3 regions of the Corynebacterium crudilactis genome follow, and region 3 is predicted to be linked to each of the others. Evidence: predicted binding sites of a transcription regulator. Region 3 holds the regulator's gene; each other region holds the start of a gene.
The links. Region 3 encodes LexA, which represses DNA repair genes until DNA is damaged. Its sites were predicted from a motif close to CGAACANNTGTTCG; they were not measured.
Positions count from the first base shown of each region.

Region 1: a site for LexA is predicted at 4,084-4,097, ahead of ccrud_RS04590 (HNH endonuclease signature motif containing protein). Genes of this name have one in related genera too.
Region 2: a site for LexA is predicted at 5,503-5,516, ahead of ccrud_RS10065 (HNH endonuclease signature motif containing protein). Genes of this name have one in related genera too.

Region 1 covers NZ_CP015622.1:962,156-972,794, reverse strand. Annotated here, with positions in the region: gene urtA (urea ABC transporter substrate-binding protein) at 1-322, opposite strand, end outside; gene ccrud_RS04595 (peptide chain release factor 3) at 551-2,200, shown strand; gene ccrud_RS04590 (HNH endonuclease signature motif containing protein) at 2,393-4,024, opposite strand; gene ccrud_RS04585 (DUF2199 domain-containing protein) at 4,320-4,835, shown strand; gene ccrud_RS04580 (hypothetical protein) at 4,843-5,493, opposite strand; gene rraA (ribonuclease E activity regulator RraA) at 5,622-6,128, opposite strand; gene ccrud_RS04570 (MMPL family transporter) at 6,379-8,763, shown strand; gene ccrud_RS04565 (TetR family transcriptional regulator) at 8,741-9,322, shown strand; gene ccrud_RS04560 (alpha/beta hydrolase) at 9,397-10,639, opposite strand, start outside.
Region 2 covers NZ_CP015622.1:2,152,055-2,162,693, forward strand. Annotated here, with positions in the region: gene ccrud_RS10035 (TPM domain-containing protein) at 1-1,705, shown strand, start outside; gene ccrud_RS10040 (hypothetical protein) at 1,874-2,362, opposite strand; gene ccrud_RS10045 (hypothetical protein) at 2,374-2,946, opposite strand; gene ccrud_RS10050 (glycine--tRNA ligase) at 3,019-4,404, opposite strand; gene ccrud_RS10055 (ArsR/SmtB family transcription factor) at 4,738-5,004, shown strand; gene ccrud_RS10060 (Fur family transcriptional regulator) at 5,045-5,479, shown strand; gene ccrud_RS10065 (HNH endonuclease signature motif containing protein) at 5,609-7,204, shown strand; gene ccrud_RS10070 (VIT1/CCC1 transporter family protein) at 7,298-8,371, opposite strand; gene ccrud_RS10075 (isoprenyl transferase) at 8,371-9,102, opposite strand; gene recO (DNA repair protein RecO) at 9,129-9,857, opposite strand; gene era (GTPase Era) at 9,867-10,639, opposite strand, start outside.
Region 3 covers NZ_CP015622.1:1,766,156-1,776,794, forward strand. Annotated here, with positions in the region: gene ccrud_RS08310 (hypothetical protein) at 1-1,047, opposite strand, end outside; gene hrpA (ATP-dependent RNA helicase HrpA) at 1,162-5,070, shown strand; gene nrdR (transcriptional regulator NrdR) at 5,107-5,559, opposite strand; gene ccrud_RS15225 (hypothetical protein) at 5,666-6,088, opposite strand; gene lexA (transcriptional repressor LexA) at 6,414-7,172, shown strand; gene ccrud_RS08335 (DeoR/GlpR family DNA-binding transcription regulator) at 7,475-8,254, shown strand; gene ccrud_RS08340 (carbohydrate kinase family protein) at 8,251-9,216, shown strand; gene ptsP (phosphoenolpyruvate--protein phosphotransferase) at 9,290-10,639, opposite strand, start outside.

The sequences.
Region 1 (10,639 bases), 800 kb from region 3:
AGGTGGCGGGTTCACTGGCGCCGTCTTCTTCAGAGATCTCCAACTGCTTGCCCAAAACGCCGCCGGCTGCGTTGATTTCATCGGCTGCCATGTGCAGGGATTGGTTCACCGTGGTTTCAGAGATAGCCATCGTGCCGGACAGGGAGTTGATGAAGCCGATTTTGATGGTGTCGCCGGATGTATCCACACAGGAAGCTGCGGTGTTGCTCGCGGTTCCATCTGCGGAGGTTGCATCCACTGCGCGGGTGCATGATGCCAGGGCAAAAGCCATCGCGGTGACTGCGGTGACGGTGAATGCTTGTTTAACGATTGGACGGGACATGAATACCTCCGAAGTTAAGGTTTCTATAGCTCTATAGTTTTTAGAGTTTCTGTCAGCCTATAGGTAATTGTTTTTGAGCTTAAATGTAGTGACGTGTCTTACATTTCAGCCACCCCCGAATTAAGGGAAGTGGCAAAAAACGTCGACAAGCAGGCAACGCCGGCGTACAACTTCGCTGAGCTGGGGCGACTATGGCCCAGCGCCCACAACCCGCTATTCTTAATACCCATGAGCAACGCCAATCCCGACACCACCGCCGCCGAGGCACATCGCCGCAGAACATTCGCCGTAATCGCACACCCCGACGCCGGTAAATCCACCCTCACCGAGGCATTGGCGCTGCATGCACACATCATCTCCGAAGCCGGCGCCACCCACGGCAAAGCAGGCCGCAAAGCCACCGTTTCCGACTGGATGGAAATGGAAAAAGACCGCGGCATCTCCATCGCCTCCTCCGCACTCCAATTCGAGTACGCACCAGAAGGCCACGAAGGCGAACCCTTCATGATCAACCTCGTGGACACCCCAGGCCACGCCGACTTCTCCGAAGACACCTACCGCGTCCTCATGGCTGTCGACGCAGCAGTCATGCTTATCGACGCCGCCAAAGGCCTCGAACCCCAAACCCTCCAGCTCTTCCGCGTCTGCAAAGCCCGCGGCCTGCCAATCATCACCGTGATCAACAAATGGGACCGCGTCGGCCGCACCCCACTCGAGCTCGTCGACGAAATCGTCAAAGAAATCGAACTCCAACCGACCCCACTGTTCTGGCCAGTTGGTGAAGCCGGCGACTTCCGCGGCCTAGCCCGCATCAACAACGACGGCGAAGCCGACGAATACATCCACTTCACCCGCACCGCCGGTGGTTCCACCATCGCACCAGAAGATTTCTACACCCCTGAAGAAGCCGCTGCTCGCGAAGGTGACGTCTGGGAAAACGCAACAGAAGAAGCCGAACTTCTTGCTGCCGATGGCGCAGTCCACGACCAGGAACTCTTCCTCAACTGCACCACTTCCCCACTCATCTTCGCCTCTGCCATGCTGAACTTCGGCGTCCACCAAATCCTGGATACCCTGTGCCAACTCGCACCAGCTCCAGCCGGACGCAACGCCGATCCAAAGGCACTCGAAGCAGCAACCTCCGCAATGGATGACCACCGCGACACCACCGATGACTTCTCCGGAGTTGTCTTCAAGGTGCAAGCCGGCATGGATAAAAACCACCGCGACACCCTAGCATTCATGCGCGTTGTCTCCGGTGAATTCGACCGTGGCATGCAGATCACACACTCTCAATCAGGCCGTAGCTTCTCCACCAAATACGCCCTGACTGTCTTCGGCCGTACCCGCTCCACCGTGGAAACCGCCTTCCCTGGCGATATCGTTGGCCTCGTGAACGCTGGTTCCCTCGCCCCAGGCGACACCATCTTCGAAGGCCGCAAAGTCCAGTACGCACCAATGCCAAAATTCGCACCAGAACACTTCCGCATCCTGCGCGCCAAGTCCCTGGGCAAATACAAACAATTCCGCAAGGCTCTGGAGCAGCTGGATTCCGAAGGCGTTGTCCAGATCCTCAAAAACGATATTCGTGGCGATGCTAACCCAGTCATGGCTGCAGTCGGACCAATGCAGTTCGAAGTCATGCAAGCCCGCATGGAAGTCGAATACAACGTGGAAACCATCGCCGATCCAATTCCATACTCCGTGGCACGCCGTACCACTGCGGAATCCGCTTCAGAACTAGCAAAGCAGCGTGGCGTAGAAATCTTCACCCGCACCGATGGCGAGCTAATTGCTCTGTTCAGTGATAAGTGGCGCCTGTCCTTCATCGAGAAGGAACACCCAGATTTCGTACTGGATTCTTTGGTAGCTGAGTAGTTTTCTAGACTGTTCGGCTGCTTGAGTTGGTAGCCGAAGAGCTGTTTACTTGTCGACGTCAGGTTCCTGGTGGCTCTGGCGGGCCAGTTCACTGGTGTGCCGCTGTGTGCATGGGTGTGTGCCCGGTATCGGATACACCGGGGCAACTGACAACAGGCACAACAGCATTTCGAAGGTAGACATGAGGCGTGGCTAGAACAGCCGATCATCATCAGCCAGACTCGGTTCAGATCTCAGTGGCCCATGCAGTGGTGGGCTGGATGTATCCGGCGGTTTTGGTGGTGGTTGATTTGGCGGTCCGTGGTGTTTGTGTCTCGCCCACGCACCACCCGATGCATCAGCGGCCGCCGAGCGATTAAACACCGGACCATTATCCCCACCGGGTGGATAATGCCCTACTCGACCAGTCACAGGATCACGATCCATAAATCCCTTGCCATTGACTCCACTGCGCGTGTCATCATTGCGCGGATGATGGTTAAAACACTGCTGCGTCAGGTTGACTAGGTTGGTTAGCCCACCTCGAATCCAGGGATCAAGATGATGGATCTCGCACTCTAACTGAGGTCTGTCACAGTTCGGTGCAGAACACACTAGTTCTGAGGCGAACACGGCGATGCGTTGGGTCAGGTTCGCATTGCGTTGCATTCGGTGGACATTAAGTGGCTGCCCGGTAGCCCCGTCCAGTAATACAGCGAAGTCGTATTTCGCGGCGATGAGGTTCATGATCTCTGCTAGGTTCAAGGAGTAGCCGGTGTTGGTGGGGTAGAGCGTGTTCAACGGGCTGGTATCACCTTTACGAGAGTCATCACTGTGGTTGATGTCATCAATATCATCAGTGGTCATGGAGATGATAATGCTGGCTGTGCCTCCGCGTGCTGGGGTGACAATGCCGTGGTTGTAGGTGTCCATGATGTGGTGCAGTGCATCGGCGTAGCGTTGCCCTCGGTTACGGGTGTCATCACTTGCGGGGATATCGACCAGGTCACCACGTTTGGTCAGCGGTGCAGTGTTCGCAGTGATTAGTGCTGCGGTGCTTGCTGGGATGAGTCCGTGGATGCGGACCATGTTGTTGGCATCGGGTTTGCTCAGGGCGAGGTAGCGTTTGCCCATGGCGGTGATGGGGTTGGGGTAGACAGTGTTGGCTGTGGTGATTTGGTGGCGCAGCCAGGTGCGGAGGTCTTCTGGGGTGCGCCAGATGGCTTGGCCCAGCGCTTGGTCGCGTAGGTCCTTATAACTGGGTGTGGTGTTGGGGTTGAGGTGTGTGAGTTCGTCGGTGATGATGGCGTGTTTTTCGGCGCTGATATGTGCTCCACCGGGGTGAGTGGGCTCAGGAGTACCAGCGCCACCAGAAGTTCCAGGTTCAGACCCTGATGCAGGCTCCTGTCCGGGTTCAGCTTCGGGTTCTGGGTCGGGGTCATCATCACCCGAGTCATCATCATTTGAGCTACCGTCAGGTCCGCCATTTGACTTATCACCGTTACTGCCAGGGCTAGGCGTGGTCGGTTTGGGATAGAGGGAGTGTGCGAGGGTGATGCGGTGGTGGGCGCGTGCTTTGGAGAGACCGAAGGTGGTGGTGAGGTAGTCGATGAGGTGTGTGGAACCGATAGTGTGGGCGGCATTGGTTCGCTCTGCCAGGGCAGCAGCTTGGGCTGCGATGGTGGCGTGGTGATTGATGGCTTTTTCGAGGGCGATGAGGTCGGGTTCGAGTGCTGTGTACTCGGCAGGGGTGACCGCAGCGGGACCAGCGAGCATGCCGGTGAGGCGGTTATCGATGGCATGGAGTGCTGCGGTGAGTTCCTGAACGTGTGTAGTGATACTCATAGTGCCTCCCCCCCCTTTTTTTCCGTTTCAGTCCCCGTGTTGTCACCACCCACACTACTCGCTCACACATTCGAATACAAGGGTGTTATTAAAACACTTACTCGATAGTAGGTCAGGTCAGAGTTACGCCCAATACTCCCCCAAATCCTTCCAATCTGCCAGGTCAAGCAGAGTTATCCACAGGTATTCCATTCGTCAAAATAGTTGTCCACAACATCAGCCGCCCCAAAAACACCATTCCCCCTATTTCCTCCTAACCTATGGGTGTCTCAGACTCTAAATTTAAGGAGAAATCATGAAACCTGGCCATTTTCACTGCGAACACTGTGGCGTTGCACATTTCGGAGCACCTGCCCTCAATCTGAAACTCCCCGATCCGATAATTGAGGCACAAGCGTGTGGTTATCGAGTTTCTACAGGATCATCAGTGTGCCAAATCCTCTATCCCAAGCCGAAACGCCATTTCATCAAATCAAATATTGAAATCTCCATTGATGCGGGCAGGAAAAAACTTGACTATGGAGGCTGGGTAGAAGTTACGCATTCTGATCTGATCACATATCTGAATTATCGGAATCACATGAGAAAAGTTCGCATACCTGGACTTCTAGCTAGTAAATTTCCTGGCCTCGAGGATGCTTATGGAACACCAGTTTTACTAACAGTGAAACACGAAGATATGCACCCACATTTTCAGCCACTCGAAGAGGAAACAACCATATTTCAGGACTATACAAACGGCATCTCTTCGAAAGAGGCCGATTTAAGGATCAATAGTTGGATGCTCGCAACGCATGGACATTTCCACTAATAGAGACTTATAGAAGCGTGCTAATACCGATAATGCACAAAATTACAGCGACGAGGTAGCCAGACCACTTCGTCACTTTTTCTTTATTTTCCCCAATTAGTTCAAACAACCGGCCAACTGGGCTTTCCGGATATCTACGAACCATCCCTACCAGGAAGGCAACAATAATCGGCAAGCTCAGTGCCAAGGTCGCGTACACAACCAATCCGCCATAGCTAATGACAGGACCAAAATTTCCAATGCTCAGGTAGCCCAGTCCAGCAAAAAACGGGACTGACGTTGCAGACTGCACAATTCCCAAGATCAAACCAGCTCCGACAGTTTTCCAGCTGGGGTTTTTCACAGGAGTGAGAAAGCCATCTATTTTTCGAGTTCCACCATCAGACTTAGATAGCAGCGTTGCCAGAAATGAAACCACGCCCGTTGCAATCAAGATGATGCCAAACCAAATTGAATGCAAAAAGGATTGCACGACATCTTCAACGCCATCAAAAATAAGCATGACGAAGATACTGAGTATGAAAACACCCAACCAATCGCCCGCGATCAAAAGCGTGGCGATTCGACTGAATTTTCCATTCCTGGGCAATAACGCTGCAATTGCAACAATAATGCCAATGAGCAGGACATTTACAGAGTCCAGTAATGCAAAACTCACGGCATGAAGCAATTGGAACACCTTTGATCGACAGCGATTTTCAAAATAAGCAAGGAACTACATATCAGGTTGCCTAGATATTTCGACATTACCCTTGCATGAAGAATCGGCCACAATCCCTAAATTCGTTACTGTTGCACGGGGGATTCCACAACAATAATTCCGTCAGAGTCTGCATAGGCATAATGTCCAGGAGTGAAATCAATGCCGCCGATCGTCACAACTACATCCCGCTCCCCCGCACCAGTCTTGGTAGATTTGCGTGGATTACTCCCTAACGCTTTACAGCCAAAGTCCATGGTTCCGATCACTGCAGAATCACGAATTGCACCGTTGACGATGACCCCAGACCATCCATGATCTTTTCCGAGCCCTGCAATTATGTCACCGACCAACGCGGTATGGATTGATCCTGCACCATCGATGACCAGCACTCCACCTTCACTATCTTCACTTAAAATGGATTTTAAAAGCGCATTGTCCTGAAAACATTTCACTGTCGTGATCGGACCATGGAAATCAATAAGCCCTCCAAAGTTTCGAAATTGACTATCGCAAGATTGTGCATCTTCACCGATAATGTCGACAAGATCTGCCGTGGCAATAAATTGTGGGAAATTTTGGGTCATGTCCACAGCATAGAACTCCACCAGTACGATTGTCCCGCTTTTGCAGGAAATTCAAGAGATGCGACCCACATGCTCACAGGATTATCGAGTTACTCACATTCAAACCCGCAAACTTCAAACTGCAGCTCCAAGAAAGTTAAACTTGCACACGTTGTGCAAAATTGCCCTCCATGTGAAAAATCTTCACTGCTTTTAGTTAAATACCTGAATTAGCAGTAGAGATTTGTCTTGTTTTATCAATCATTTAAGGACAATCGTGGCAAAGTTCCTCTACAAATTAGGCTCAACGGCCTATCAAAAGAAATGGCCGTTTCTTGCGGTCTGGCTTATTATCCTCATCGGAATAACTACACTGGCAGGTCTGTACTCCAAGCCAACTTCTAGTAGTTTCTCCATCCCTGGCCTAGATTCCGTCACCACGATGGAAAAGATGCAGGAACGATTCCCTGGTTCCGAAGATGCAACATCTACCCCTTCCGGTTCAGTTGTTATCCAGGCTCCAGAAGGTGCGACTCTCGCTGATTCTGACATTGCAGCTGAAGTCAACCAAATGCTCGAAGATATTAAAGCAACTGGTGTTCTGAAGGATCCCGAAACTCTCGTGGATCCAGTTATGGCATCCCAAGGGCTAACTGCACAGATGTCCCCCGCGCTCGAGGCTCAGGGTGTTCCTGCCGAGAAAATCGCAGCCGATATTGCTTCTGTCAGCCCACTAAGTGCTGATGAGACCACGGGCATTATCTCCATGACTTTTGATGTGAGCTCTGCCATGGATGTTTCTGCAGAAGATCGCGAAAAGGTCACTAATATTCTCGATGAATATGACGCTGGCGATCTCACAGTTGTTTATAACGGCAACGTCTTTGGCGCTGCTGCAACAAGCTTGAACATGACCTCGGAAGTTATCGGACTTCTTGTCGCAGCTGTTGTGCTCATTGTGACCTTTGGTTCTTTCATTGCAGCTGGTATGCCATTGATCTCTGCAATTATTGGTGTCGGCATCGGCATCATGGGTATTCAATTGGCCACTGCGTTTTCTGATTCGGTCAATGACATGACACCTGCACTGGCATCCATGATCGGTCTGGCAGTTGGCATCGACTACGCCCTGTTTATTGTGTCACGCTTCCGAAATGAGCTTATTTCCCAGACTGGTTCTAACGACCTAGAGCCTAAGGAGCTAGCTCAGCGACTGCGCACAATGCCGATGGCAACGCGTGCGCATGCAATGGGTATGGCTGTGGGTACTGCTGGTTCTGCGGTTGTTTTCGCAGGCACCACAGTGCTTATTGCGCTCGTGGCTCTGTCAATTATCAATATTCCATTCCTCACCGTGATGGCTATTGCTGCTGCAATTACCGTTGCAATTGCAGTTCTTGTTGCGTTGACCTTCCTGCCTGCACTTCTCGGGCTGCTCGGCACTCGTATCTTTGCTGCTCGTGCTCCTGGACCAAAGGTTCCGGACCCAGAGGATGAAAAGCCAACCATGGGTCTCAAGTGGGTCCGTTTGGTCCGCAAGATGCCGATTGCTTACCTGTTGGTGGGCGTCGTCTTGCTCGGTGCTATCGCAATTCCTGCGACCAATATGCGCCTTGCTATGCCGACGGACGGCACATCTGCCCTGGGTACTGCCCCACGCACGGCCTACGATATGACGGCGGATGCGTTCGGGCCAGGCCGCAATGCTCCTATGATTGCGCTTATCGACGCCACCGAGGTGCCGGAGCAGGAACGCCCGCTGGTCTACGGCCAAGCAGTAGAGCAGTTCTTGGGCACTGACGGTGTGCAGAACGCTCAGATCACGCAAACCACTGAAAACTTCGATACGGCACAGATTCTCATCACGCCTGAGTTTGATGCAATCGATGAGCGGACATCCGATACGTTGTCTTCCCTCCGCGCAGATGCTGCGTCTTTCGCTGATGAGACTGGTGCGACATACGGTATCACTGGTGTCACTCCAATTTACGATGACATTTCTGAGCGCCTCGGCGATGTACTTGTGCCTTATGTCCTTATTGTTTTGTTGCTAGCGTTCCTCGTTCTATTGCTCGTCTTCCGTTCCATTTGGGTGCCGCTTATTGCCGCTCTAGGCTTCGGTTTGTCTGTTCTCGCAACTTTCGGTGCCACAGTGGCCATCTTCCAAGAAGGCGCATTTGGCATCATCGAGGATCCTCAGCCATTGCTGTCCTTCCTCCCAATCATGCTCATTGGTTTGGTCTTCGGACTTGCCATGGACTACCAAATCTTCCTGGTCACACGCATGCGTGAAGGTTTCACAAAGGGTAAAACTGCTGGAAATGCAACCTCAAACGGCTTCAAACATGGCGCTCGTGTGGTCACAGCTGCCGCTTTGATCATGGTGTCCGTTTTTGCAGCATTCATGGCTCAAGACATGGCCTTCATTAAGACCATGGGCTTCGCCTTGGCAGTTGCTGTCTTCTTCGATGCTTTCTTTGTGCGCATGATGATTATTCCTGCAACGATGTTCTTGCTGGATGACAAAGCTTGGTGGCTACCTAAGTGGTTGGATAAGATTCTTCCAAACGTTGATGTCGAAGGTGAAGGTCTTAGCGATTTAGATGAGACTCGCACCCAGGAGCTGAAGGAAAAAGCTAGTGTCGGGGCTTCGAGAAACTAAGAAAGCAGCTACGCGAACAGCATTGTCCCGTGCTGCAGCACAAATTGCTTTAACGGATGGGCCAGAAGCTCTTACGGTTGCTACTGTTGCAGCGGCAGCCGGGGTTTCGGCTAGAACTTTCCATAACTACTTCCCGTCTAGGGAAGACGCGTTGTTTGAATTCATGAACATTCGTGTTCAGGAGCTCTCTGCGCAGTTAAACGAATTGCCACAAGATATTGATCACCGGGTTGCCATCGAAGAAATGGTGATCAATCATTTAAGAGAGGGCGACGATGAGCTGGATTCATTCAGCGCAATGTTTCGCATTGGGGAGATTTTAAGCACTCTCGGTGCCCCGTCCTGTGCGATCGATGCAGATGTGATCATTACTCCGATGCTCCAATTCCTCATGGATCGAGATCCGAATCTGGAAAAATTTGAAGCGATGGTGTTCATTCATTTGCATGCCGCTGCTATCGCGATCTCTTTGCAGACCTATTACAAGATGCCTGAGCCTCGTGATGTAGAAATTGCGGTTTCCATGGTTAAACGAGCCTGTCGCTTAATTAAGCTGTAGTTAATCAGGCTCTAGCAAAATAAAAATATGGTGTGTTTCAACTAAGCAATCAGTTGAAACACACCATATTTTTCTTATCCGTAGAAGCTACCAGCAGATTCACTGGAACCGGAGCTGCCTGCGATGAATTCACGCACGGCGCTGCTTCCGCTTCCGGTGCTGCCTGTCACGCTACCAACTACAGTACCGAGGCTCACATCAGAGGACAGCTCGGATGAGCTTTCACTTGAGGAGACCCCGTTGGGGTTATAGATCGGAATCGGTCCACCATCTAGGCCAAAGCCTTGCATCATCAAAGGATAGAAGCGGTGCAGGGCTTCATTCCAATAATCCCAAGCGTGAGTGCCAGTGGCTCGGAAATCATAGTTGATGGTATCGATGCCCTTTTGGTCCGTTGCAGCCTTGAGGTTGTGAGTGCAAGTATTGGACATTGCTTCGATTTCGAAACCAACGAGGACGCGGTTTTTGAAGGCGTCTTCATCGAGTGGGGCATTCTCACCGATAACATCGAGTTCAGAGAACACTCCTGAACCCGCAAAGATATAGAGGTTGTCCTGTTCACCGAGCTTTTCAGCATTGAGCAAAGGATCGTTGTAGCGAGAGTAGTCGCTGTCTACATCACCAAAAATTTGTTCTGGCACGACGTTGCCGTTGAATACGGTGGCGGCGATACCGCGACGTCCCATCCAAGAGTTGGTCTCTGCGCATCCGGAGAAGGAACCAACAGAGGAGTAAAAGTTAGGGTCGTGTGATGCCATGTTGAGAACAGAACCGCCGGACATGGACATACCCAGGATGCTGCGCTGTCCATCAGCACCGATTGCTGCTTCGAGTGGCTCAGGAAGTTCGTGCATGAGGAAGGTTTCCCACTGCTGCTTGCCTCCCATGTCTTCGCTTTCTCCCGCCCAGTCGGCGTAGAAGCTGTAGGCGCCAAGCATTGGCATGATGAGGTTGATGTTATTTTCGCTCGTCAACTCATCGAGGTCAGTGCGGGTAACCCAGTTTTCTCCGCCTTGTCCACCGTCACCGCCGCCTAGGGCATATACGGTTGGTCCTGGTACTGAATTGTCCTCAGGGACAACCCAGATCAGTGGAATGGTGCGTTCCATCGAAGGAGAATACGCGTTGATCTGGCGGATGCGGTCCCCATCTACGCCGACGAAACGCTCGAGGCGTGTGAGAACCTCTGGATTCATATCGATGGTTGCTTTAGGCAAGTTGTCTTTACCGTTTGGGTACCGTGGGTCGGTGTACTGCGGACGCCCAGAAGTCACGATTCCGGATGAAGCGGTTGCATCCGAAGAACCCCAGGAAGTT
Region 2 (10,639 bases), 390 kb from region 3:
ATACGGCATTTACGGTGGTGCGCAATGGTCTAATGCACAGCTAGATGCAGCCGATAGCGCAGTCTTTCAAGCATTGACACAGCAAGATTGGGCAGGTTCAGCCGTTGCGCTGGCAGACGCTGTTGGATCTGGTTCTAGCTCCGGATCAGGTGCTGGGCCTGGCTCTAGTTCTGGTTCCGGCTCTTCCGGCGCTTGGCTTGCAGCTGCAGGTGTCGGAACAGCTGCAGCTGGTGGCGGAATTTGGGCATATTCCCGCAACCGAAAGAAGAAAACTGGCGCAGCAAATCTAGAAGATGCACGTGACATCGATCCACGCGATACCAACAGGTTAATGCGACTGCCAATGGAAACTCTAGAAAACTTAGCCCAAGAAGAACTCACTTCTACAGACGAATCCATCCGTCGTGGCAAAGAAGAGCTCTCCATTGCTACCGCCGAGTTTGGCCCAGAGCGCACCCGCAATTTCAACCGCGCCATGAACCACTCCACTGGCACGTTGCAAAAGGCCTTTGAAATCCAACAACGCCTCAACGATTCCATCCCAGAATCCGATGCTGAGCGTCGTTCCATGCTGGTAGAGATCATTTCTTCTTGCGGCCAAGCCGATGATGCACTTGATGCCGAAGCCAAAAACTTTGCCGATATGCGCAATCTACTGATCAATGCGGGCAGTAAATTGGATGAATTTACCCAAAAGACCGTTGATCTACGCACCCGCCTTCCACAAGCACAAGAAACCCTCACGGGGCTGCGTACTCGCTATGCACCTGAAGTAATTGACAGCATCGACGACAACGTCGATCTCGCCAATGCTTCACTCAACGAAGCAGAAAAGGTACTGCCACAAGCCCACGAATTAGAGTCCAAGCCAGCAGGACAACAGGGCGGGCTTATCGACGCCATCCGACTCATCGAGCACGCCATCACTACTGCAGACAAACTTCTCGAAGGCGTTGAGCATGCCGATGAAAATATCTCTACTGCCAAAGCAAACGTGGCTGACCTCATCCAAGAAATCTCCGATGAAATCAATGAAGCAGCCCAGCTTAAACAAACTGCCGCAGCAGATGGCGCTCGCGCCGATTGGGCTGCACTCGATGATGCTGTTCGCTCCGCAAGCTCAGTACTAGTCACAGCTTCAGCCGATGCAGAAAAGGATCCTCTGGGAACCTATACCGAACTCGTCGATATTGATTCAGCCCTTGATGTCCAACTCGACGCTGTCCGTGCCACAGCCGCAGATCAATCCCGCCAGCTGCGAGTATTTGATCAGCAATTGGAATCTGCAGGTAAACAGATCCAAAAGGCAGAAGATCTTATTTCCACCCGTGGCAAAATCGTTAAAGCTGAAGCACGTACTCACCTAGCAAACGCACAAAAGCTGTATGCCATGGCGCAGCAAAACCGTACCCGCGATACCCGTGCAGGAATTGATTACGGACGCCAAGCAGCAGTAGCTGCCCAGCGAGCAAGTAAATCAGCCCAATCTGACATCACCACCTATAACAATCGCAATAACTCCGGTGGAGGCACCACTGGCGCAATTGTGACTGGCATGGTTATCAACTCAATCCTCAACAGTGGTCGCGGAGGCAGCGGTGGCTTTGGTGGAGGATTTGGCGGAGGTGGAGGTGGAGGCTTTGGTGGTGGCGGTAGCTTCGGAGGCGGAGGTGGAGGCGGTGGCTTCCGAGGTGGACGCTTCTAACTCTTATTGTTAGGACACTAGTAAAACCAGACTGGGCGACCAAGACAAGAAATTCTTCTGGAATCTCGGTCAGTGTGTCCGGTTACAAACTTGAGAAACAGACCAGGTGACCAAGACTCTATATTCTTCTAGAGTCTTGGTCACCTGGTCTGTTTTAGCTTTCAAGTCCTAGATCTTTGGCCGGCGCACCGCAGAATCCACCAGGACACATGCCCAGCTTAAAAAGACTGCATCCACAAATGGCAGTGCATCGCTACCTGCAGTGCCCACAATGAACTCAACTTTTCCGCTGGTCATTGGGCGTAACCGCGCCACTTCGACACCATTGTTGGTGATCACGCGTTCTTTACGCCACGGTGACATCCTCTTCAGCGAATAGGATCGACGACCACACACTGCGGTTAATTCACTTACGGTGAAAGAGTTTTGGGTCATGGTATAAACCTCACCGCCTGACAGGGTTGCGCGACAGCGGAAACGCATGGTGCCTGGGGTCGATTCAATCAAGAGGCGTTCGCGATCCACGTAGAGCACGTCCGAGCGGACGTCGGCGATGACCTCGCCGGACTCGTCGAAAAGCTCATTGCCGAGCCACACCCATGTTTCTTCCGCATGGCTGCCGAAGATGCCTGCTCTGGGGCGCTGAGCGTCTACCATTGCATGGTCCTTTAGTTAAAAGTAAGAAAGATGATGATTGGCGTCAAAATGAGCAAGAATAACGTCAATCCCCAGCTAGAACCCAACATTCTGGATTCAAGAGTCTTGCGGGTAACCCAGGACAAGAAGATTTCCTGGTCCTTATCTATCGCTGCGTCTGTTTCAAATTCTAGGATTGCGCGACGCATGCCATTATTCAAGCCAGTGAATTGAGCAACTTTGTTTTCATCAGCATCATCGATGATCCAATTGTTTTTCTCTTCATTGATAGCAACCATCGTGGTGCCATCCATGTCGATCTCAATGCGCTTGGACTTGGTGAAAGTCTTCTCGCCAGCTTGAGCACTGAATACACGACCATCTGGAAGCTTAGCGGTTGCGGTTCCTCCAATATCAAAGGAAAGCTCCCATTGCTGATTATCAACCTGTGCAGTGGTCTCAAATGCCTTGCTGGGAACTTCACCGAAAGTGGCTAATACTTCTTCATCAGCGCCACGAAGTACGTTAATAAAAAGCTTTCCTTCGTTCTTGAAGCGCTTGCCCCAGGACGTATAGGAGGTCACAATCAGATCCTTCGATGTCATGCGAACAGAATAGCACCGGCTTGAATAAGCCGGTGCTATTTGTTGCTGTGATTAGAGTATCGCTTTTGCGATCTAGCAGCCGATGAGGCGCTGAGCCAAGTAGCCCTGCAGCTCATCGAGTGAAACACGAACCTGCTCCATGGTGTCGCGCTCACGCACGGTTACAGCGTTATCCTCGAGAGAATCGAAGTCAACGGTGACACAGAACGGGGTGCCGATTTCGTCCTGACGACGGTAACGGCGACCAATTGCACCAGAGGTGTCGTAGTCAACGTTCCAGAATTCACGCAGCTCTGCAGCCAGCTTTTCCGCCAAAGGCGTCAAAGTATCCTTCTTGGATAGTGGCAAGACCGCAATCTTGACCGGCGCCAGGCGACGGTCAAGCTTTAGAACGACGCGCTTATCGACGCCACCCTTTGAGTTTGGTGCTTCGTCTTCGTAGTAAGCATCCATCAGGAACATCATCATTGCACGGCCAAGACCTGCAGCAGGCTCAATGACGAATGGAATCCAACGTTCGTTGGTCTCCTGGTCGAAGAAAGATAGGTCTTCTCCGGAGCCTTCAGAGTGCACGCGCAGATCGTAATCAGTACGGTTTGCAACGCCCTCAAGCTCGCCCCACTTGGTGTTGGCAAAGTTGAATGCATACTCAATATCAACAGTGCGCTTGGAGTAGTGAGACAGCTTCTCTTGTGGGTGTTCGTATAGGCGTAGATTCTCAGGCTTAATACCCAAGTTGATGTACCACTGGTGACGAGTATCAATCCAGTACTGGTGCCATTCTTCGTCCTCGCCAGGCTTGACGAAGAATTCCATCTCCATCTGCTCGAACTCACGAGTACGGAAGATGAAGTTACCTGGGGTGATCTCATTACGGAAAGACTTACCAATGTTGGCAATTCCGAATGGAGGCTTCATGCGTGAAGTGTTCATCACGTTCTTGAAGTTCACGAAAATACCTTGAGCGGTTTCAGGGCGCAGGTAGTGCAGACCCTCTTCATCATCCACAGGACCTAGGAAGGTCTTCAGCAAGCCAGAGAAAGCCTTTGGCTCAGTCCAGTTTCCTGGCTGTCCGGTCTCTGGATCCTTGATATCAGCCAGGCCGTTTACTGGTGGGTGGCCGTGCTTCTCTTCATAAGCTTCCAGCAGGTGGTCTGCACGGTATCGCTTATGGGTGTTTAGGGACTCAACCAGTGGGTCAGTGAAGACCTCAACGTGGCCGGAAGTAACCCATACCTGGCGAGGAAGGATAACTGAGGTGTCAACACCTACTACGTCTGGGCGGGAAGTAACCATTGAACGCCACCACTGACGCTTGATGTTTTCCTTCAGTTCTACGCCCAGTGGGCCGTAGTCCCATGCAGAGCGGGTACCGCCGTAGATCTCACCACAGGGGTACACCAGTCCACGTCGTTTACACAGGTTAACCACGGTGTCGATGATCGATTGCTGAGCCACGTCGGATGCTCTCCTCCACGTCGAATGAAAAAATAACTGTCCCCTTTAGGACATACCCAATCAATCCTAGCCCAACAAGACACCACCCCTCCCCTGACCCCCGATATTGCGAAGAGCCGGAATTCGATAAATATTTTCTCGTTTCCTCCAACAATGATTCCAAGACCAGGTAAAATAGCAAGCGTGCTAGATCCAATTCGGATCTAAATGGACGGAAGGATTTCTCCCGTGATTCACAACTCCAATCGGAATTTCATAGCCTCATTAGAAAATTCTGAATCCTCCGCTTCAACTACTCTGAATGATCTTGCTTCACCCAAGAACATCAAGGCTATGAGTTCACTCATCAGGGCACTCGATTCACCACTTCGAATCCAAATTATCCTCGCTTTGAATGAACGCCCACACTTTGTCCACGAGTTGGTCAAACTAGTTCAAAGTTCCCAACCACTCGTGAGTCAGCATCTGAAAGTTCTAAAATCTGCAGGCATCGTTGATGCACAACGGCAAGGTCGGCAAATGACTTATTCCCTTGCACAGGGCCGCGTCCTAGACATCCTCCTGCTAGCACTCGAAGCTAGCTCCAATACACCTGAGTAGACTGTCCATGTACGTTTTGTGTCGTTGAGGAGGATTATCGGTGGGTATTAATCGCATCAGCCAAGGCTCTGCCCCGAAGCTGGGAGTGCGAAGCACCAGACAGCGAAAAGCCGTAATCGATGTCTTGGAGGAAATCGATAACTTCGCCTCCGCCAAGGAGATCCATCTAGAGCTTTCCTCACGCGAACACAATGTCGGATTAACCACGGTCTACCGCACGCTTCAATCATTAGCCGATATCGGAGCCGTAGATGTGCTTACTGTCACTGGCGGAGAAACTCTGTACCGCCAATGCCACGCGGAAGGCCACCACCACCATTTGGTCTGCACGAACTGCGGACACACTGTAGAAATTGACGGTGGCCCTGTCGAAACATGGGCACAAGAAATTGCTACCAAAAACGGGTTTAGCCTGAGTAGCCACGAAGCTGAAATCTTTGGACTCTGCCCAGCTTGTAATCAAAAGCAGAGCTAACGCCACTAACACTAACTGCCGAACAGATATCTGTTCGGCAGTTTTTCGTTCTTATAAAATACCCCTTGTTTTCGAATGTTTGTTTGAGTATTCTGGGTGCTAACAACAACGATCAGGAGGGAGAAACACATGAGCGCACTCACCACACACGTAGCTACCGTCACTACCGCGCTGCATGCTATCTCCAACCATCTGGGCACGTTCATCACTGATGATGACACCACACCTGAGCAGTACGCCACCCTCGAAGATGATCTCATCAACCTCGAAAACGCCATCAACCACCACGCCACCATCGCAGCCCAAGCTGCTGCCCTGGCAGAGCGAACCAATGCCGCCCACACTATCGGTTCCACACACCTCATCGACTACCTCACCACCACCTTCGGTCTCTCCAAAGCACGCGCCCACCACCGCATCACCCTCGCACACTCCCTCTATCCCAAACCGACCACGCCTAGCCCTGGCAGTAACGGTGATAAGTCAAATGGCGGACCTGACGGTAGCTCAAATGATGATGACTCGGGTGATGATGACCCCGACCCAGAACCCGAAGCTGAACCCGGACAGGAGCCTGCATCAGGGTCTGAACCTGGAACTTCTGGTGGCGCTGGTACTCCTGAGCCCACTCACCCCGGTGGAACACATATCAGCGCCGAAAAACACGCCATCATCACCGACGAACTCACACACCTCAACCCCAACACCACACCCAGTTATAAGGACCTACGCGACCAAGCGCTGGGCCAAGCCATCTGGCGCACCCCAGAAGACCTCCGCACCTGGCTGCGACACCAAATCACCACAGCCAACACTGTCTACCCCAACCCCATCACCGCCATGGGCAAACGCTACCTCGCCCTGAGCAAACCCGATGCCAACAACATGGTCCGCATCCACGGACTCATCCCAGCAAGCACCGCAGCACTAATCACTGCGAACACTGCACCGCTGACCAAACGTGGTGACCTGGTCGATATCCCCGCAAGTGATGACACCCGTAACCGAGGGCAACGCTACGCCGACGCACTGCACCACATCATGGACACCTACAACCACGGCATTGTCACCCCAGCACGCGGAGGCACAGCCAGCATTATCATCTCCATGACCACTGATGATATTGATGACATCAACCACAGTGATGCCAGCCCGTTGAACACGCTCTACCCCACCAACACCGGCTACTCCTTGAACCTAGCAGAGATCATGAACCTCATCGCCGCGAAATACGACTTCGCTGTATTACTGGACGGGGCTACCGGGCAGCCACTTAATGTCCACCGAATGCAACGCAATGCGAACCTGACCCAACGCATCGCCGTGTTCGCCTCAGAACTAGTGTGTTCTGCACCGAACTGTGACAGACCTCAGTTAGAGTGCGAGATCCATCATCTTGATCCCTGGATTCGAGGTGGGCTAACCAACCTAGTCAACCTGACGCAGCAGTGTTTTAACCATCATCCGCGCAATGATGACACGCGCAGTGGAGTCAATGGCAAGGGATTTATGGATCGTGATCCTGTGACTGGTCGAGTAGGGCATTATCCACCCGGTGGGGATAATGGTCCGGTGTTTAATCGCTCGGCGGCCGCTGATGCATCGGGTGGTGCGTGGGCACGACGAAAACACCGTGCTACTGGCCCGCCGGGAGGACAACAACCACCTGATCCTCCCGGCCCCTATCCCAATGATGGTGGGTTATTTCACCGACCCGCATCCTAAACAACAACCATGAGCACCAGGTACACAGTCATACCCAGACACGCTACTCAAGCACAGTGTCCAGACACGCCCAAATATGACCACTCCAAAACTTTAAAGAATCATGCCAAATAGCAAGCCAAGCACATAGGTCACTGATGCTGCACCGTAGCCAATGGCAAGCTGTCGCAACGCTCTGACTCCTGGTGGTTTTCCAGAGAGCAAGCCGGTTGTAGCCCCTGTTGCCATCAAGGAAATTCCCACCAAGATTAGTGAGGTAACCGCAGCTACTAGGCCTTCCAGTCCAAAGACATACGGAATAATTGGGAGGAATGCGCCCACAGAGAACGCCAGGAAACTGAACGTAGCAGCCGAACGAGCAGAGCCCGCACTTTGCACTTCTGTGCTGCCGAGGACGTTATCGCTCACGCGCTTTTGCTCGCCGATCTTGGCAAGCACACGTTTTGCTTTCACTTTAGCTTCGTCCTCGCTCATGCCGCGGGCTCGGTAGACCAGCTCTAGTTCGTTCGATTCGACATCGAGTGCGTGGAGGGCTTCGCGGGCTTTGGGGTCCGGGAGGGAGGCGTCGAGAAGCTCTGTTTGGGAACGCACAGAGATGTACTCGCCGGCGGCCATGGAGAGGGCACCGGACAGCAGGCCGGAGACGCCCGTAATGAGCACGATTTGGGCGGGCACGCCAGTGGCCATAACACCTATGACGAGTGCCACGTTAGAGACAAGGCCATCGTTGATGCCGAATACCGCGGCGCGGAAGTTACCGCTCATGCGTTCACGGCCACGGCTAGCTAGTCCTCGCACCACTTCTGCATGGATGCGCTCATCGGCGCTGATGTGCTGGGGTGCATCAATATCGTCGTCGTAGGGGCTGCGTGTTTCTGCTGATTGGATGAGTGCAAGGGTAAACACGGAACCAAAACGGCGCGCTAAAAAGCCCAACAGTTGAGTTTTTGCATCAGGTTTTGGCGGGTTCTGAGCCGCATCGCCGAGCTGTTCCACCCAATAATCTGCGTGGCGGTCTTCGGCATCTGCAAGTGTGAGAAGGATTTCTTGCTCTTCCCCACTGCGACGCCTGGCAAGGTCGCGGTAGGCGGCCGCCTCAGATCGCTCGTTTGCCAGGTAGCCACGCCAACGTTTGATTTGTTCTGGTGTGGGCTGGTTGGTGGACATTATGCACTTCCGAATCTACGATCCCGTTTTGCGTATTCAAGGACTGCGTCAAACAAGTCTTGTTTTTTAAAGTCGGGGAACAGCTTATCCTGATACACCATTTCGGCGTATGCAGATTGCCACAGCAGGAAATTAGAGGTGCGTTTTTCGCCAGAGGGACGCAGGAAAAGATCCACGTCGGGCATATCGGGTTCGTCCAGGAAGTTGGCGAAGGTTTTCTCGTTGATCTGCTCAGGGCGAAGTTCTCCGGCAGCAGCGAGTCGGGCGATTTCGCGGGTGGCATCAATAATTTCTGCGCGACCGCCGTAATTCACACACATGGCCAGCGTCATGGTGGTGTTGTCTTTGGTCAGTTCTTCTGCAGATTCCAACTCGCGGATCACTGAACGCCACAGACGCGGACGGCGGCCAACCCACCGCACACGGACACCTTTTTCATGCAAGCTATCGCGCTGGCGGCGCAGTACATCGCGGTTAAAGCCCATGAGGAAACGCACTTCATCGGTGGAACGGCGCCAGTTTTCAGTGGAGAAAGCATAGGCAGAAAGGTAGGGAACGCCGAGTTCAATGCAAGCGTCGACGACGTCAAGGAGAACTGCTTCGCCGCGCTTGTGGCCTTCGGTGCGTTTCATGCCACGGTCGGTAGCCCAGCGTCCGTTTCCATCCATGACAAGCGCAATGTGCTCGGGTAGGAATTGGGCAGGAATTTGGGGTACTTGAAATTCGCTCACCTAAACTATTCTGCCATGTGAGCTTTCTAAGCTTGGTCTAGTACCGCCAATGTGGGTAGTTTCCGCTCAATATGCCACTGCAGATGCGCGGTAGTCAGGCGGTGGATGGTGCTTTGCTGCTCGGGATGCTCGAGAGGAATGCGTGCTGTGTGACCATTGGCTACAAGCCACATCATGTGCAAAGTTTCTGCTGGTACAGCTATGCTTCCGGCTTGTCGGCAATACAAACACACTGCCCCACCAGCACCGGGATTAAACGCAGTGTGTGGTCCGGGACGTCCACAGGAAGCACAATCAAACAGGCTTGGTGCCCAGCCTGCATGGTTCATGGCACGCAGCATGAATTCATCCAAATCCAGCACAGGTTCGGCGGAATCTTGGATGTTTTTCAAAGCGCGGGTGGTTTCTTCAAAAAGATGCGGATCTTTTTCCAGACCAGCAATGTGAGTGGCGATCTCTAAAATTGCCGATGCGCAGGAATATCGAGTGAAATCTTCGATGATTCCGGAAGCGTAATAAGCAACCGTATCGGCCCCTGAAATGGTGGATAATTTCCGGCTGGGATAAAGCTGTACATCTAATTCAACAAAGAGCTGAAGCCGCGAGCCGAACCGTGATTTGGAACGGCGCACGCCTTTGGCAACACCACGCACAATGCCGTGGTTTCGGGTGAGCAACACAATGATCCGGTCAGCCTCACCGAAATCATAGGTTTTGACAACAAGTGCCCGGTCCCGAAAACTCTCTCTACGCATTGTTCCCGATTAGAAACCTAGGCGGTTCAATGCCTTTGGATCGGACTGCCAGTTCTTCAGCACCTTGATGCGCAGGTCAAGGAACACATTCTGGCCAAGCATCTTGATGATGTCCTGACGGGAAGTGTGAATGATGCGGCCAAGACGCTGGCCCTTGTGCCCCACGATGATGTCTTTTTGTCCAGGGCGCTCAACATAGATGATCGCGTGCACAGAAAGCACACCGTTGCGCTCAGGGTCTGGAAGGATCTCATCAACTTCAACTGCCACGGAGTGTGGCAGTTCATTTTTCAAGCCGGACAGCGCAGCTTCACGGATTGCTTCTGCGATGCGGGTGTCAGTGTCTTCATCGGTGATGTGATCATCAGGGTAGAACTTCGGGCCCTCCGGAAGCAGCTCGGTCATCACCTTAATGAGCGTTTCGACGTTTTCTCCTGAGGTCGAAGACACAGGCACAACTTCGCTGTTGCCACCGAGCAACTCATGCAGTGCCATCAGCTGGGCTGCCACCATGTCGCGGGACACGCTGTCCGCCTTAGTGACGATGCCGAGGATGGGAGTTTTTGGCGATACATTTCGTACAGCGTCAAGGATCCAACGGTCGCCTGGGCCAATCTTTTCATTAGCTGGGACAGTGAAACCAATCAGATCAACATCAGCGTAGGTATCTTTGACTGCTTCGTTCAGACGCTCACCCAGCAGGGTGCGTGGACGGTGCAGACCTGGGGTATCCACCACAATGATCTGTGCATTCTTGCGGTGTACCAAGCCACGGATTGGGT
Region 3 (10,639 bases):
CTGCTGCTCAACTGGAATATTTCCACCGCTCATCTGACGGTAAATATGAACTACTGCAAGCGTGTACGCAGGAAGCAGAATCACGAATCCAAATAAGAGCGTGACAAAACCAATAATGCTGATGGCCAAGCCGCCAACAACAGTAAATAGCAGCAAACGTGGATAGTTGCGCAATGCATCTTTGAATCCGGTTCGCGCAGCACTCATTGCGGTATGTTGCCCGTCTGCGGTGTAGTACACCCAGAATGAATATAGCGGGCCAATGAGGGCTAGTGCGAAGAGATAGATGAAGAACATGCCGAGTGCGGAGTTATTTACCTCAACCATACCGGTTGCTTCATCAACCATTGCTAGCTCTCCGCTCAGCATTGACGGAAGAGTGGAAACAATCGCGCTAATAATGCCAAGGACGATCATCAATAGTGCAGTTTGCCCAACATTGATAGGTCGGAAGAAATCTGCGTAGCGTGTTTTGTGTCCATCGACGGCAAGGAGTGCTCCACGCATGACACAGATGCTCATGACGCACGCAACAATCACAATAAGAACATTAAAAACAATCATTGTCGGCGAGGTATTCGAGCCATCCGTTACAGCTTCCGGATCCAGGACAAAAGCTAGATAGCCTGCGAGTCCACTCAAGATCATGAAGCCGAGACCAAGAAGGACTGTGCCAAGAATCCAGACAACTGGATTGCTGAAGGTGGTTCGGAATCCGAAGCGAACCGCTCTCATAATATCGACAGTGCCACTACCTGGTTCAAGTTGCACACCGTTGTTTATTGGTGCAGCGTTGTAGCCTTGGTAGGAATTTTGGTTTGGGTATGGGGTCTGTGGATATGGTTCGCCCACCATCCCCTGGTTATATCCTTGGAAACCTCCCGGCGCGTCCTCAGGATGTGAGGTCGGTCCGTATGGTGAAGGATGTGCATCGCCGGTTCCCTCTTGAGGGTTAGCGTTAAAGTTTTCCCAGGATTTGTCCCAGGATTGTTCGCGTGAGTTATCTTCGCCATCGCCATTGGCGTTGGTGTGGTCGTCGCGGCTCATTGTTGTTTCGTCGCCCTCCCTATAAGTGTTTAGTTCTCTATACAGAGTACCTGTACGCAGATTCCCCTATCCACTTGGACTTTTTGCAAAGACAAGTAGAATTAGCGTCTAGTCATGACTACTTTTGAAACTGCCCCCTCAAAGGCATCCCTGTATGAACTCTTAAAAGGTGTTTCCCTCTCCGATGAGCGCGCCTTTAGGCGACGCCTGTCCAAGGCTCGTGCTCCGCAAGCACTCAGTGCTATTGCAGCAGACATCGATAAAGCTTGCCTGCTTATCGACGCAAAGAGCCAGTTAATTCCGACTATCACCTATCCTGAAAATCTTCCGGTTAGCGCACGCCGTGATGATATTGCTGAGGCAATTCGGGATAATCAGGTGGTTATTATCGCGGGTGAAACTGGCTCAGGTAAAACCACTCAAATTCCTAAGATTTGTTTGGAACTTGGCCGTGGCCGACGTGGCCTTATTGGTCACACTCAGCCGCGTCGATTAGCAGCCCGTACCGTGGCGGAGCGCATCGCCGATGAGCTGGGGCAAGACATCGGTGAATCGGTGGGCTATGCCATTCGTTTTGATGATCGAGTATCTTCCCGCACGTCTGTGAAGCTGATGACAGACGGTATTTTGTTGGCGGAAATGCAGCGTGATCGTTTCCTTAATGCCTATGACACCATCATTATTGATGAGGCGCATGAACGCTCATTAAATATTGACTTCATTTTGGGCTATCTACGCCAATTGTTGCCTAAGCGTCCGGATCTGAAGGTGATCATCACTTCTGCAACGATTGATCCGGAGCGTTTTGCTGAACACTTTGCTGATGCGGCTGGTAAACCAGCGCCCATCATTGAAGTTTCTGGACGTACCTTCCCTGTAGAAATTAGGTATCGCCCATTAGAAATTTTGGATGGCGATAAAATTATCGACACCGATCCCCTTGATGGTCTGTGCTCTGCGTTGGAAGAGCTCATGGCTGAGGGCAAGGGCGATATCTTGTGCTTCTTTGCTGGTGAGCGTGATATTCGCGATGCTATGGAAGCGATTGAAGCCCGCCGCTGGAAAGGCGTCGAAGTCACACCTTTGTACGGACGACTTTCTAACCAAGAGCAGCACCGGGTCTTTAGCCCGCATTCAGGTCGGCGCATCGTGCTCTCCACCAATATCGCTGAAACTTCACTCACAGTTCCAGGTATTCACTATGTGGTTGATACTGGCACTGCACGTATTTCGCGTTATTCCGTTCGCACTAAGGTGCAGCGTCTTCCCATCGAGGATATCTCTCAGGCCAGCGCTAATCAGCGCTCTGGTCGATGTGGTCGTGTTGCAGATGGTATCGCTATTCGTCTGTACTCAGAAGATGATTTCAATTCTCGTCCTGAATTCACTGATCCAGAAATCTTGCGTACTAACTTAGCCAGCGTTATTTTGCGGATGGCCTCGCTGCGCCTGGGCGATATTAATGATTTCCCCTTCGTCCAAGCACCAGAACAGCGTTCCATTAGAGATGGCATCTTATTGCTCCATGAACTGGGTGCACTCACCGATAATGCTCAGGCTGATGGTTCCCCACAGCTCACCCAAATCGGTAAAGATCTGGCAAATATCCCCGTTGATCCACGTTTGGCACGCATGCTTGTTGAAGCCAACACCATTGGTTGTTTGCATTCAGTGATGGTTATTGTCTCTGCATTAACTGTCCAGGACGTTCGTGAACGCCCTTTGGAATTTCAAGCACAGGCAGATCAAGCCCATGCGCGCTTCAAGGACACGACCTCTGATTTCTTAGGCTTTTTGAAGCTGTGGGAATACATCGCTGATCAGCGTGAGCAAAGCAGCGGTAACTCATTCCGTAAACAGATGAAAAAAGAGTTCCTCCATTACATGCGCATTCGTGAATGGTGGGATTTGGTTCGTCAGTTGGAGCAAATCGGACAGCAACTTGGCTGGGCTAAAAAAGAACAAGTAGCTGGGACGGCAAGCCCAGATATGATTCACCAGTCTTTGCTGACAGGATTACTTTCTCAAATTGGCTCCCGCGATGGGGAAAGCCGAGAGTTTTCTGGTGCCAGGGGAACAAAATTCCTCGTCTTCCCTGGTTCTGCGTTGTCTAAGAAGCCACCTCAATTTGTCATGGCTGGCCAATTGGTAGAAACATCACGTCTCTGGGCTCGCGATGTGGCAAAAATTGAGCCTGAATGGGTAGAAAAAGCTGCAGGGCCGTTGCTCAAGCATCAGTACTCGGAGCCTTATTGGTCTTCCAAACGTGGTGCTGGCATGGTGCACCAAAAATCAACTCTTTACGGTGTCACAATTATTGCCGATAAAGTTGTTCCCTTTCATACTGTTGATCCTGTTGCGGCCCGCGATATGTTCATCCGCCATGCGCTCATTGAGGGTGATTGGTCTACTCATCACCGCTTCTTCCATGACAATGTGTCCAAATTGGAAGCAATTGGTGAGCTAGAGGCGAAGGCTCGTCGTCGCGATATCATCGTTGATGAAGAAACCCTGTTTGATTTCTACGATGCAAAGCTTCCGGATAATGCCACCACCACTAGAAATTTTGATGCATGGTGGAAAAAGACGTCCAGGAACTCTCCTGAACTTCTCGATTTTGACCCCGAGAGCCTGATCAATGCAGATGCTGATGCAGTCAACGAAGAAGCCTTCCCAGATAAGTGGCTCAAGGGCAGTTTAGTTTTTGATCTCACGTACCATTTCGAACCTGGACATCGCGAAGACGGCGTGACCGTTCTCATTCCTATTCCGGTACTTGGTGGTTTGGATACAGAAGGCTTTGATTGGCTTGTTCCAGGTTTAAGGCTTGATTTGGTGACAGAATTAATTCGCACCATGCCAAAGGCATTAAGGCGTACTGTCGTTCCTGCTCCAGATTTCGCAGAACGTGCACTTCCCCTTCTACGCCCTTATATGACGCCTTTGACCACCCAATTAGCCGATGCGTTGCATTCTTTGGGTGGCCAAGGAATCAACTCTTCTGATTTCGATCCTGCCAAACTTCCAGATCATCTCCGCATTTCTTATGCTGCAGTAGATCGACACGGAAAAATCATTGATCGTGACCGTGATCTTGAGGCATTGAAGAAACGTCGCGCAAACCAGATTAGAGCCTCTGTTTCTAGTGTGGCTAAATCTTCTGAGCAAGATGAAGCAGCTCAGTGGACAACCGAAACATTGGGCACAGTCCAAGAGGAAATCGAAACCACTGTTGATGGCCAATCAGTCACCGCATTCCCAGCATTGGTGGTTACGCCCACGGGCGTCTCTGTAAAGGTCATGCCCACTAAGGCTTCTGCTGATGCTTCCATGATCACAGCCACCCTGACTTTGTTGATGCGTGAGATTGAAGTGTCTACAAAGCAAATGGTCAAGGGCTTGCCGTTGCAACAGCGCGTAGCTGTAGACAACTACCCACATGGCGGTGCTGAAGGATTAGTTGCTGATGCACGCATTGCCGCAATCCGAGATCTCATGCTGGAGCATGGTGGTGCTGTCCGTTCCCCAGAAGAGTTCCAGGTACTCCTCGAGAAGGTAAAACCAGAAACTTCTGGAGTTGTTCGACGCACTGTTGTTGATCTTGCCCCTGCTTTAGTCCAGTATGCTTCGGTGCTGTCCGAGCTAGCTACGTGGTCAGGTCCTGCAATTGAGGATATGTCTGCTCAGTTAGATTTCCTGCTGCCTAAAAATGCAGTCAGTATTCACGGTATTAGCCGTTTACGGCACCTGCCTCGGTATCTTCAAGCATTGATGATTCGTCTGGAAGAAATGAACCAGAATCCTGATCGCGATGCTGATCGCCAAGATGAGATCAATCTGATTGAAGAGCAGTTTGCAAAGCAACTGAAAAAGTTGCCTGCGCAAAGGGCTAATACAAAAGAAGCAAAAGATATCGCCTGGCAAATTCAGGAACTGCGCGTGAGTCTTTTCGCACAACGGCTAGGTACGCCACGGCCGGTTTCGCCGCAAAGGATCCAGAAGGCTATCGCTAAGTTGCGTTAACCAATAGAGGCCCAGGGACTAGCTCAGATCATTGAGTTAGTCCCTTCCCCTTCGTCGCATTAGACGGATTTCTTTTTCAAAGTCATCTGCACTTTCAAAAGATTTATACACAGATGCAAAGCGTAAATATGCCACTTCATCCAATTCCCTCAGTGGATCGAGGATAGCCAGGCCGATCTCATTGGCGCGGATTTGAGAACTTCCACTGCTTCGCACAGTTTCTTCCACTTGTTGGGCAAGGCGTTTGAGTGCATCATCAGATACATCGCGCCCCTGGCATGCTCGACGGACACCGGTAACCACCTTTTCCCTACTGAATGGTTCGGTGACACCGTTTCTTTTGAGCACGAGTAACACAGCTTTTTCGATGGTGGTGAAACGTCCATCGCATTCGCTGCATTCACGGCGCCTTCGAATCGCGCTTCCAGAGTCAATGACACGAGAATCAATGACTTTCGAATGATCATGTTGGCAAAATGGGCAGTACATTAGCGGCTCCTTTCCCTCATCATTTACATCAACATTAGGCCTTAGCCTGATATCTGTGAATGAGTGGTATCGCCTTTAGTTTATGCCAGCTTCATCTTGCTGATGTTTAGCGCCCGAGGCTGAGCCCAACAACGTGGGTGTCATAGAAATTCTGCGGGGCTTCTTCTTCCTCTGATTGGGATAAAAGAATGCCGGCAAAAATAACGAGGCCAAACAGAGCGCCGCCAGCCCATTGTTTGAATAGATCTTTAATCGAACGCGCGTGAGCATTACTACTCATCTGAGTTTCCAAAGGCAGCAGCAAAGAAGGGGGCTGTGATACTGGATAATCACGAACATCGTGCAGTTTAATTCGGAGACTCTTAGGCTGTTGAAAACGATCTAAATTCGAACAATCAATCGTTCGAACATGTCTCTTATTTACAACTTTTCCACTGGGGATATCCTGCATCCATACAGCCGCAGAGGGCACGATATTACCCTGGTGAACTATATGCTCTTCAATACCTTTACCTGCATAGATAGTCATTTCAATTCTCCCACCTTAGATGTTTGCCCACATCTTAACTTTTACCTATGACACATTCGAACACCATTACCGTTCACATGTTCGAGTAAGTTTCTACATTTGATTTATAGCACTTCACTCGAACGCTGTCTAGAGAGTCGTGGAAAAACTCGAACACTCGTACCATTTCCGCAGGAAAACCTGTATGGTTAGGAACTAGAAATACTGACAGAAGTTCGAATAGCTCAACTTTTGGCCCTGAGATTTTACATTCGGCGCAATCTTGCCGGAAGAGACATTGTTTTTTAGCGCCACCCTGGCGCACAAGGAAAGAAGGGAACGGGAAATGGCAATCGAAAAGAAGCCAGCAGGCACACGAGGCAGCCGCGGTAGCCGCGTAGTTAAAACACTGCCCAACGGGAAGCCAGATCCAGCCAGTTTGTCAGATCGACAACGCAGGATCTTGGAGGTTATCCGAGATGCCGTAGTGCTTCGCGGTTATCCACCAAGCATCAGGGAAATCGGTGACGCAGCTGGACTTCAGTCCACCTCGTCGGTTGCTTACCAACTTAAAGAGCTGGAGAAAAAGGGCTTTCTCCGCAGGGACCCCAACAAGCCTCGCGCTGTTGATGTTCGCCACTTGCCTGAAACTGAGTCCCGTTCCACTAAAACAGCTGCTAATAAGAATAAGTCTGCTCAAAGTGGCTCCCCTGTGCCAGAACTTACCGGCCCGACTTCCTTCATTCCTGTCGTAGGTAAAATTGCTGCAGGAAGCCCTATTCTGGCAGAGCAAAATATTGAAGAATACTACCCACTACCGGCAGAAATTGTTGGTGATGGCGAACTCTTCATGCTCCAGGTAGTTGGGGAATCCATGCGAGATGCCGGAATTCTTAACGGTGACTGGGTGGTGGTTCGTTCCCAGCCAGTCGCAGAACAAGGTGAATTCGTCGCTGCCATGATTGACGGCGAAGCAACCGTCAAGGAATTTCATAAAGATTCTTCCGGAATTTGGCTACTGCCACACAACGACACATTCGCTCCAATTCCAGCCGAAAATGCTGAGATCATGGGCAAAGTCGTGTCTGTGATGCGTAAGCTTTAAACACAGATTCCATATATCCCGCCAGCATGTGTTCTCACATGCTGTGGCGGGATTTCTTTTTGGTAACCACATTCGGGGGTGATCGGGCAAATAAGTTTTTATTGATAATAAAAGTGAGTTTACCTGTGGGTTTTCCATATTTTATGCTCAATTATTAGATAATCGCTGCCCGATTTTTTGATTTTTTCAGCGTTTCAGACCTTCACTGCAACTAAATAGCGCTTTTAGTCGTTACACAGTGAGACAATAGGTTTGAAATTCGGACATATTTAGTAAATAGGCTTTTTGCTTTAAGGAGTGACATGTACGCAGAGGAGCGCCGTCGTCAGATTGCCTCATTAACGGCAGTAGAGGGACGTGTAAATGTCACCGAATTAGCTGGCCGATTTGATGTCACCGCAGAGACCATCCGAAGAGATCTCGCAGTTTTGGATCGCGAAGGCATTGTCCATCGCGTCCATGGTGGCGCTGTAGCCACACAATCCTTCCAAACCACTGAATTGAGCTTGGATACTCGATTCCGATCTGCATCTTCAGCTAAGTATTCGATCGCCAAGGCTGCTATGAAATTTCTTCCATCTGAGCATGGCGGACTTTTCCTCGATGCAGGCACCACTGTTACTGCGTTGGCTGATCTCATCTCAGAACACGTTAATGCTAAGCAGTGGTCCATCGTGACCAACTGTCTTCCTATTGCATTGAACTTGGCTAACGCAGGACTCGATGATGTGCAGCTGCTCGGTGGCAGCGTTCGAGCCATTACTCAGGCAGTAGTCGGCGATACCGCTTTGCGCACACTGGCACTTATGCGAGCAGATGTCGTGTTCATTGGTACTAATGCTCTGACTCTAGATCATGGTTTGTCTACAGCAGATTCTCAAGAAGCAGCCATGAAGTCTGCCATGATCACCAATGCGCACAAGGTGGTGGTCTTGTGTGACTCTACCAAGATGGGCACTGATTACCTTGTGAGTTTTGGTGCCATAGAAGATATCGATGTAGTGGTGACTGATTCCGGAGCGCCTGCAAGTTTCATTGAGCAGTTGCGTGATCGCGATGTAGAAGTTGTGATTGCAGAATGATTCTCACAGTTACGGCAAGCCCATACTTATTGAGCACCAATGAGCTGGATGGGCATATCGAAATCGGTGAAGCAAATAAAATTAGGCAGGTTTCTACTGTCGCAGGAGGATTTGGCACAGGTGTTGCTGCCACGTTGTTTTATGGTGGAAATGAAACATTTGCGGTGTTCCCTGCCCCAGAGATTTCCCATTATCTGCGTCTAGTCACTCTTGCCGGGTTGCCACATGAAATCATTCCTGTGGCAGGTCCAATTCCTATGCATCTGACAATGCGGGACGTGGAAGGCAATGAAACAAAGTTCAAAGACTCCCCCATGCCTTTGGACGTCTCCCAGTTAGCGATCCTTCGTGATCTGGTGGTGCGTAGAGCAGAGGAAGCATCGTGGGTCTTACTCGGTGGAAACCTACCCTCTGTTGCACCAGCTGCATGGTTTGTCGATGTGGTGAGATCACTTCGGTTATATCACCCCGATGTGAAAGTCGCGATTGCTGCTACAGGAGCAGCGTTACGCGCAGTTATTCGCCAGCTTGCCGCGACATCCCCTGATCTGCTTATTGTTGCTGCAGAGGAGATCGAAAAAGCCACGGAATTAGAGCCTAAAACGCTTAGAAATCCGTGGGCTGATGGAGATCTCTCCCCCACAGTTGCTGCAGCTAGAGCACTTATTAATAGCGGTGTGACAGAAGTCGTCGTGACCAATAAACGCACCGAATCATTGTATGTGTCTGCATCTGATGCTTTATTAGCTAGCTATGCCAGCGCCCCTGGCAAGCAAGGGGTTAATTGGCGGGAATCATTTTCCGCTGGTTTCCTCGCAGCATCTAACGATGGCAAAACCGCAACGGAATGCCTGATCAATGGTGTTGCCTATGCCAATGCAGAAGGAAGTGAATGGGATAACTACATCCCTACTCCGGATCGTTTGCAGGCACAGCATGTTGTGATCACACCGCTTGCCTAACTAATTTCCTCTATAAAAATTAAAATGCCTCGCCCTTAAGAAAAATCAGGGTGAGGCATTTTAATGTTCAGATTTAGCCTGCGGCTTCGATTACTTCGCGTACCGCTGTTCGAGCTTCAGTGGCACCTTCAGCATCCAAAGCTGCTTCTGCAGCCTTCTTGCAGGTCTCTAGAGTTACCTCTGCCAATTGAGCTCCCACTGCGGCAAGAGCAGTTGATGCTGCGGACAAGGAGTTCACTCCAAGGCCGGTGAGTACCGCAGCTAGGAGAGGATCAGCTGCCGCTTCGCCACAGACACCTACCGGAGTATCAAAACGTGCACCTTCGTCACATGTGTGCTTGATCAGGCGCAGCACTGCTGGCTGCCATGGGTCGGTCAGGTATGCCAGTTCTGGGGACATACGATCGGCAGCCATGGTGTACTGGGTGAGGTCATTGGTACCAATGGATACGAAGTCCAGGTGAGGCATGATTTTATCAGCCATTAATGAGGCGGCCGGAACTTCAATCATGGCACCAGCGATAAGGCCACGCTCGCGGCACATATCCGCGAACCATTTGGCCTCATAGGCAGTGGCCACCATAGGAGCCATCACCCACGTAGGAGCTTCTTCGCCACGGCCAAGATCTTCGCTAGCCTTGGCGATTGCATCGAGCTGACGTGTGAGCAAATCAACCTGCCCACGTGCAATGCGTAGACCGCGGACACCAAGAGCTGGGTTCATTTCATCTGCCATGGAAGCAAATGGAACAGGCTTATCGGAACCAGCATCTAGGGAGCGGACAACGACCTTAGATGATGGGAATGCATCAAGAACCTTGGAATAAACCTCGGCTTGTTCTTCTACGCTTGGCTCTTGCGTCGCAGAAAGGAAGCACAGCTCTGTACGGAAGAGTCCCACGCCTTCAGCTTCTGTCTTTGCAGCTTGTACCGCTGAGTTTCCGTCTTGCACGTTGGCAAGAAGCTGAACTCGGTGTCCATCCTTTGTCTGAGCTGGCCCCTTCCACTGCGCAATCTTGGCAGCTTGCTCAAGTGAATCTTCGACCAGCTTTGTAGCCTCAGCCTCGTCGGCGTTGCGGTCAATGGTGCCGAGACTGCCGTCGATAAGCACTTTTTCGCCGGACTTGATGTCCTTGATGCTAGCGCCGGTGGCGACAATGCATGGCACGTTCAGCTGGCGCGCAATGATTGCGGTGTGGCTGGTTGGGCCGCCAAGTTCAGTGACAAGCCCAACGAACAGATCGGTATCAAGAGCTGCGGTATCTGCAGGGGAAAGATCATCCGCAAAGAGGATAACCTGACCTGCAACATCTGGCAGTCCTGGCTCTTCTTCTCCACGAATTTCTGCGATGACGCGGTCACGGATATCGCGCAGGTCTGTGGTGCGCTCTGCGATGATGCCACCAGCGGCTTCAAACATGGA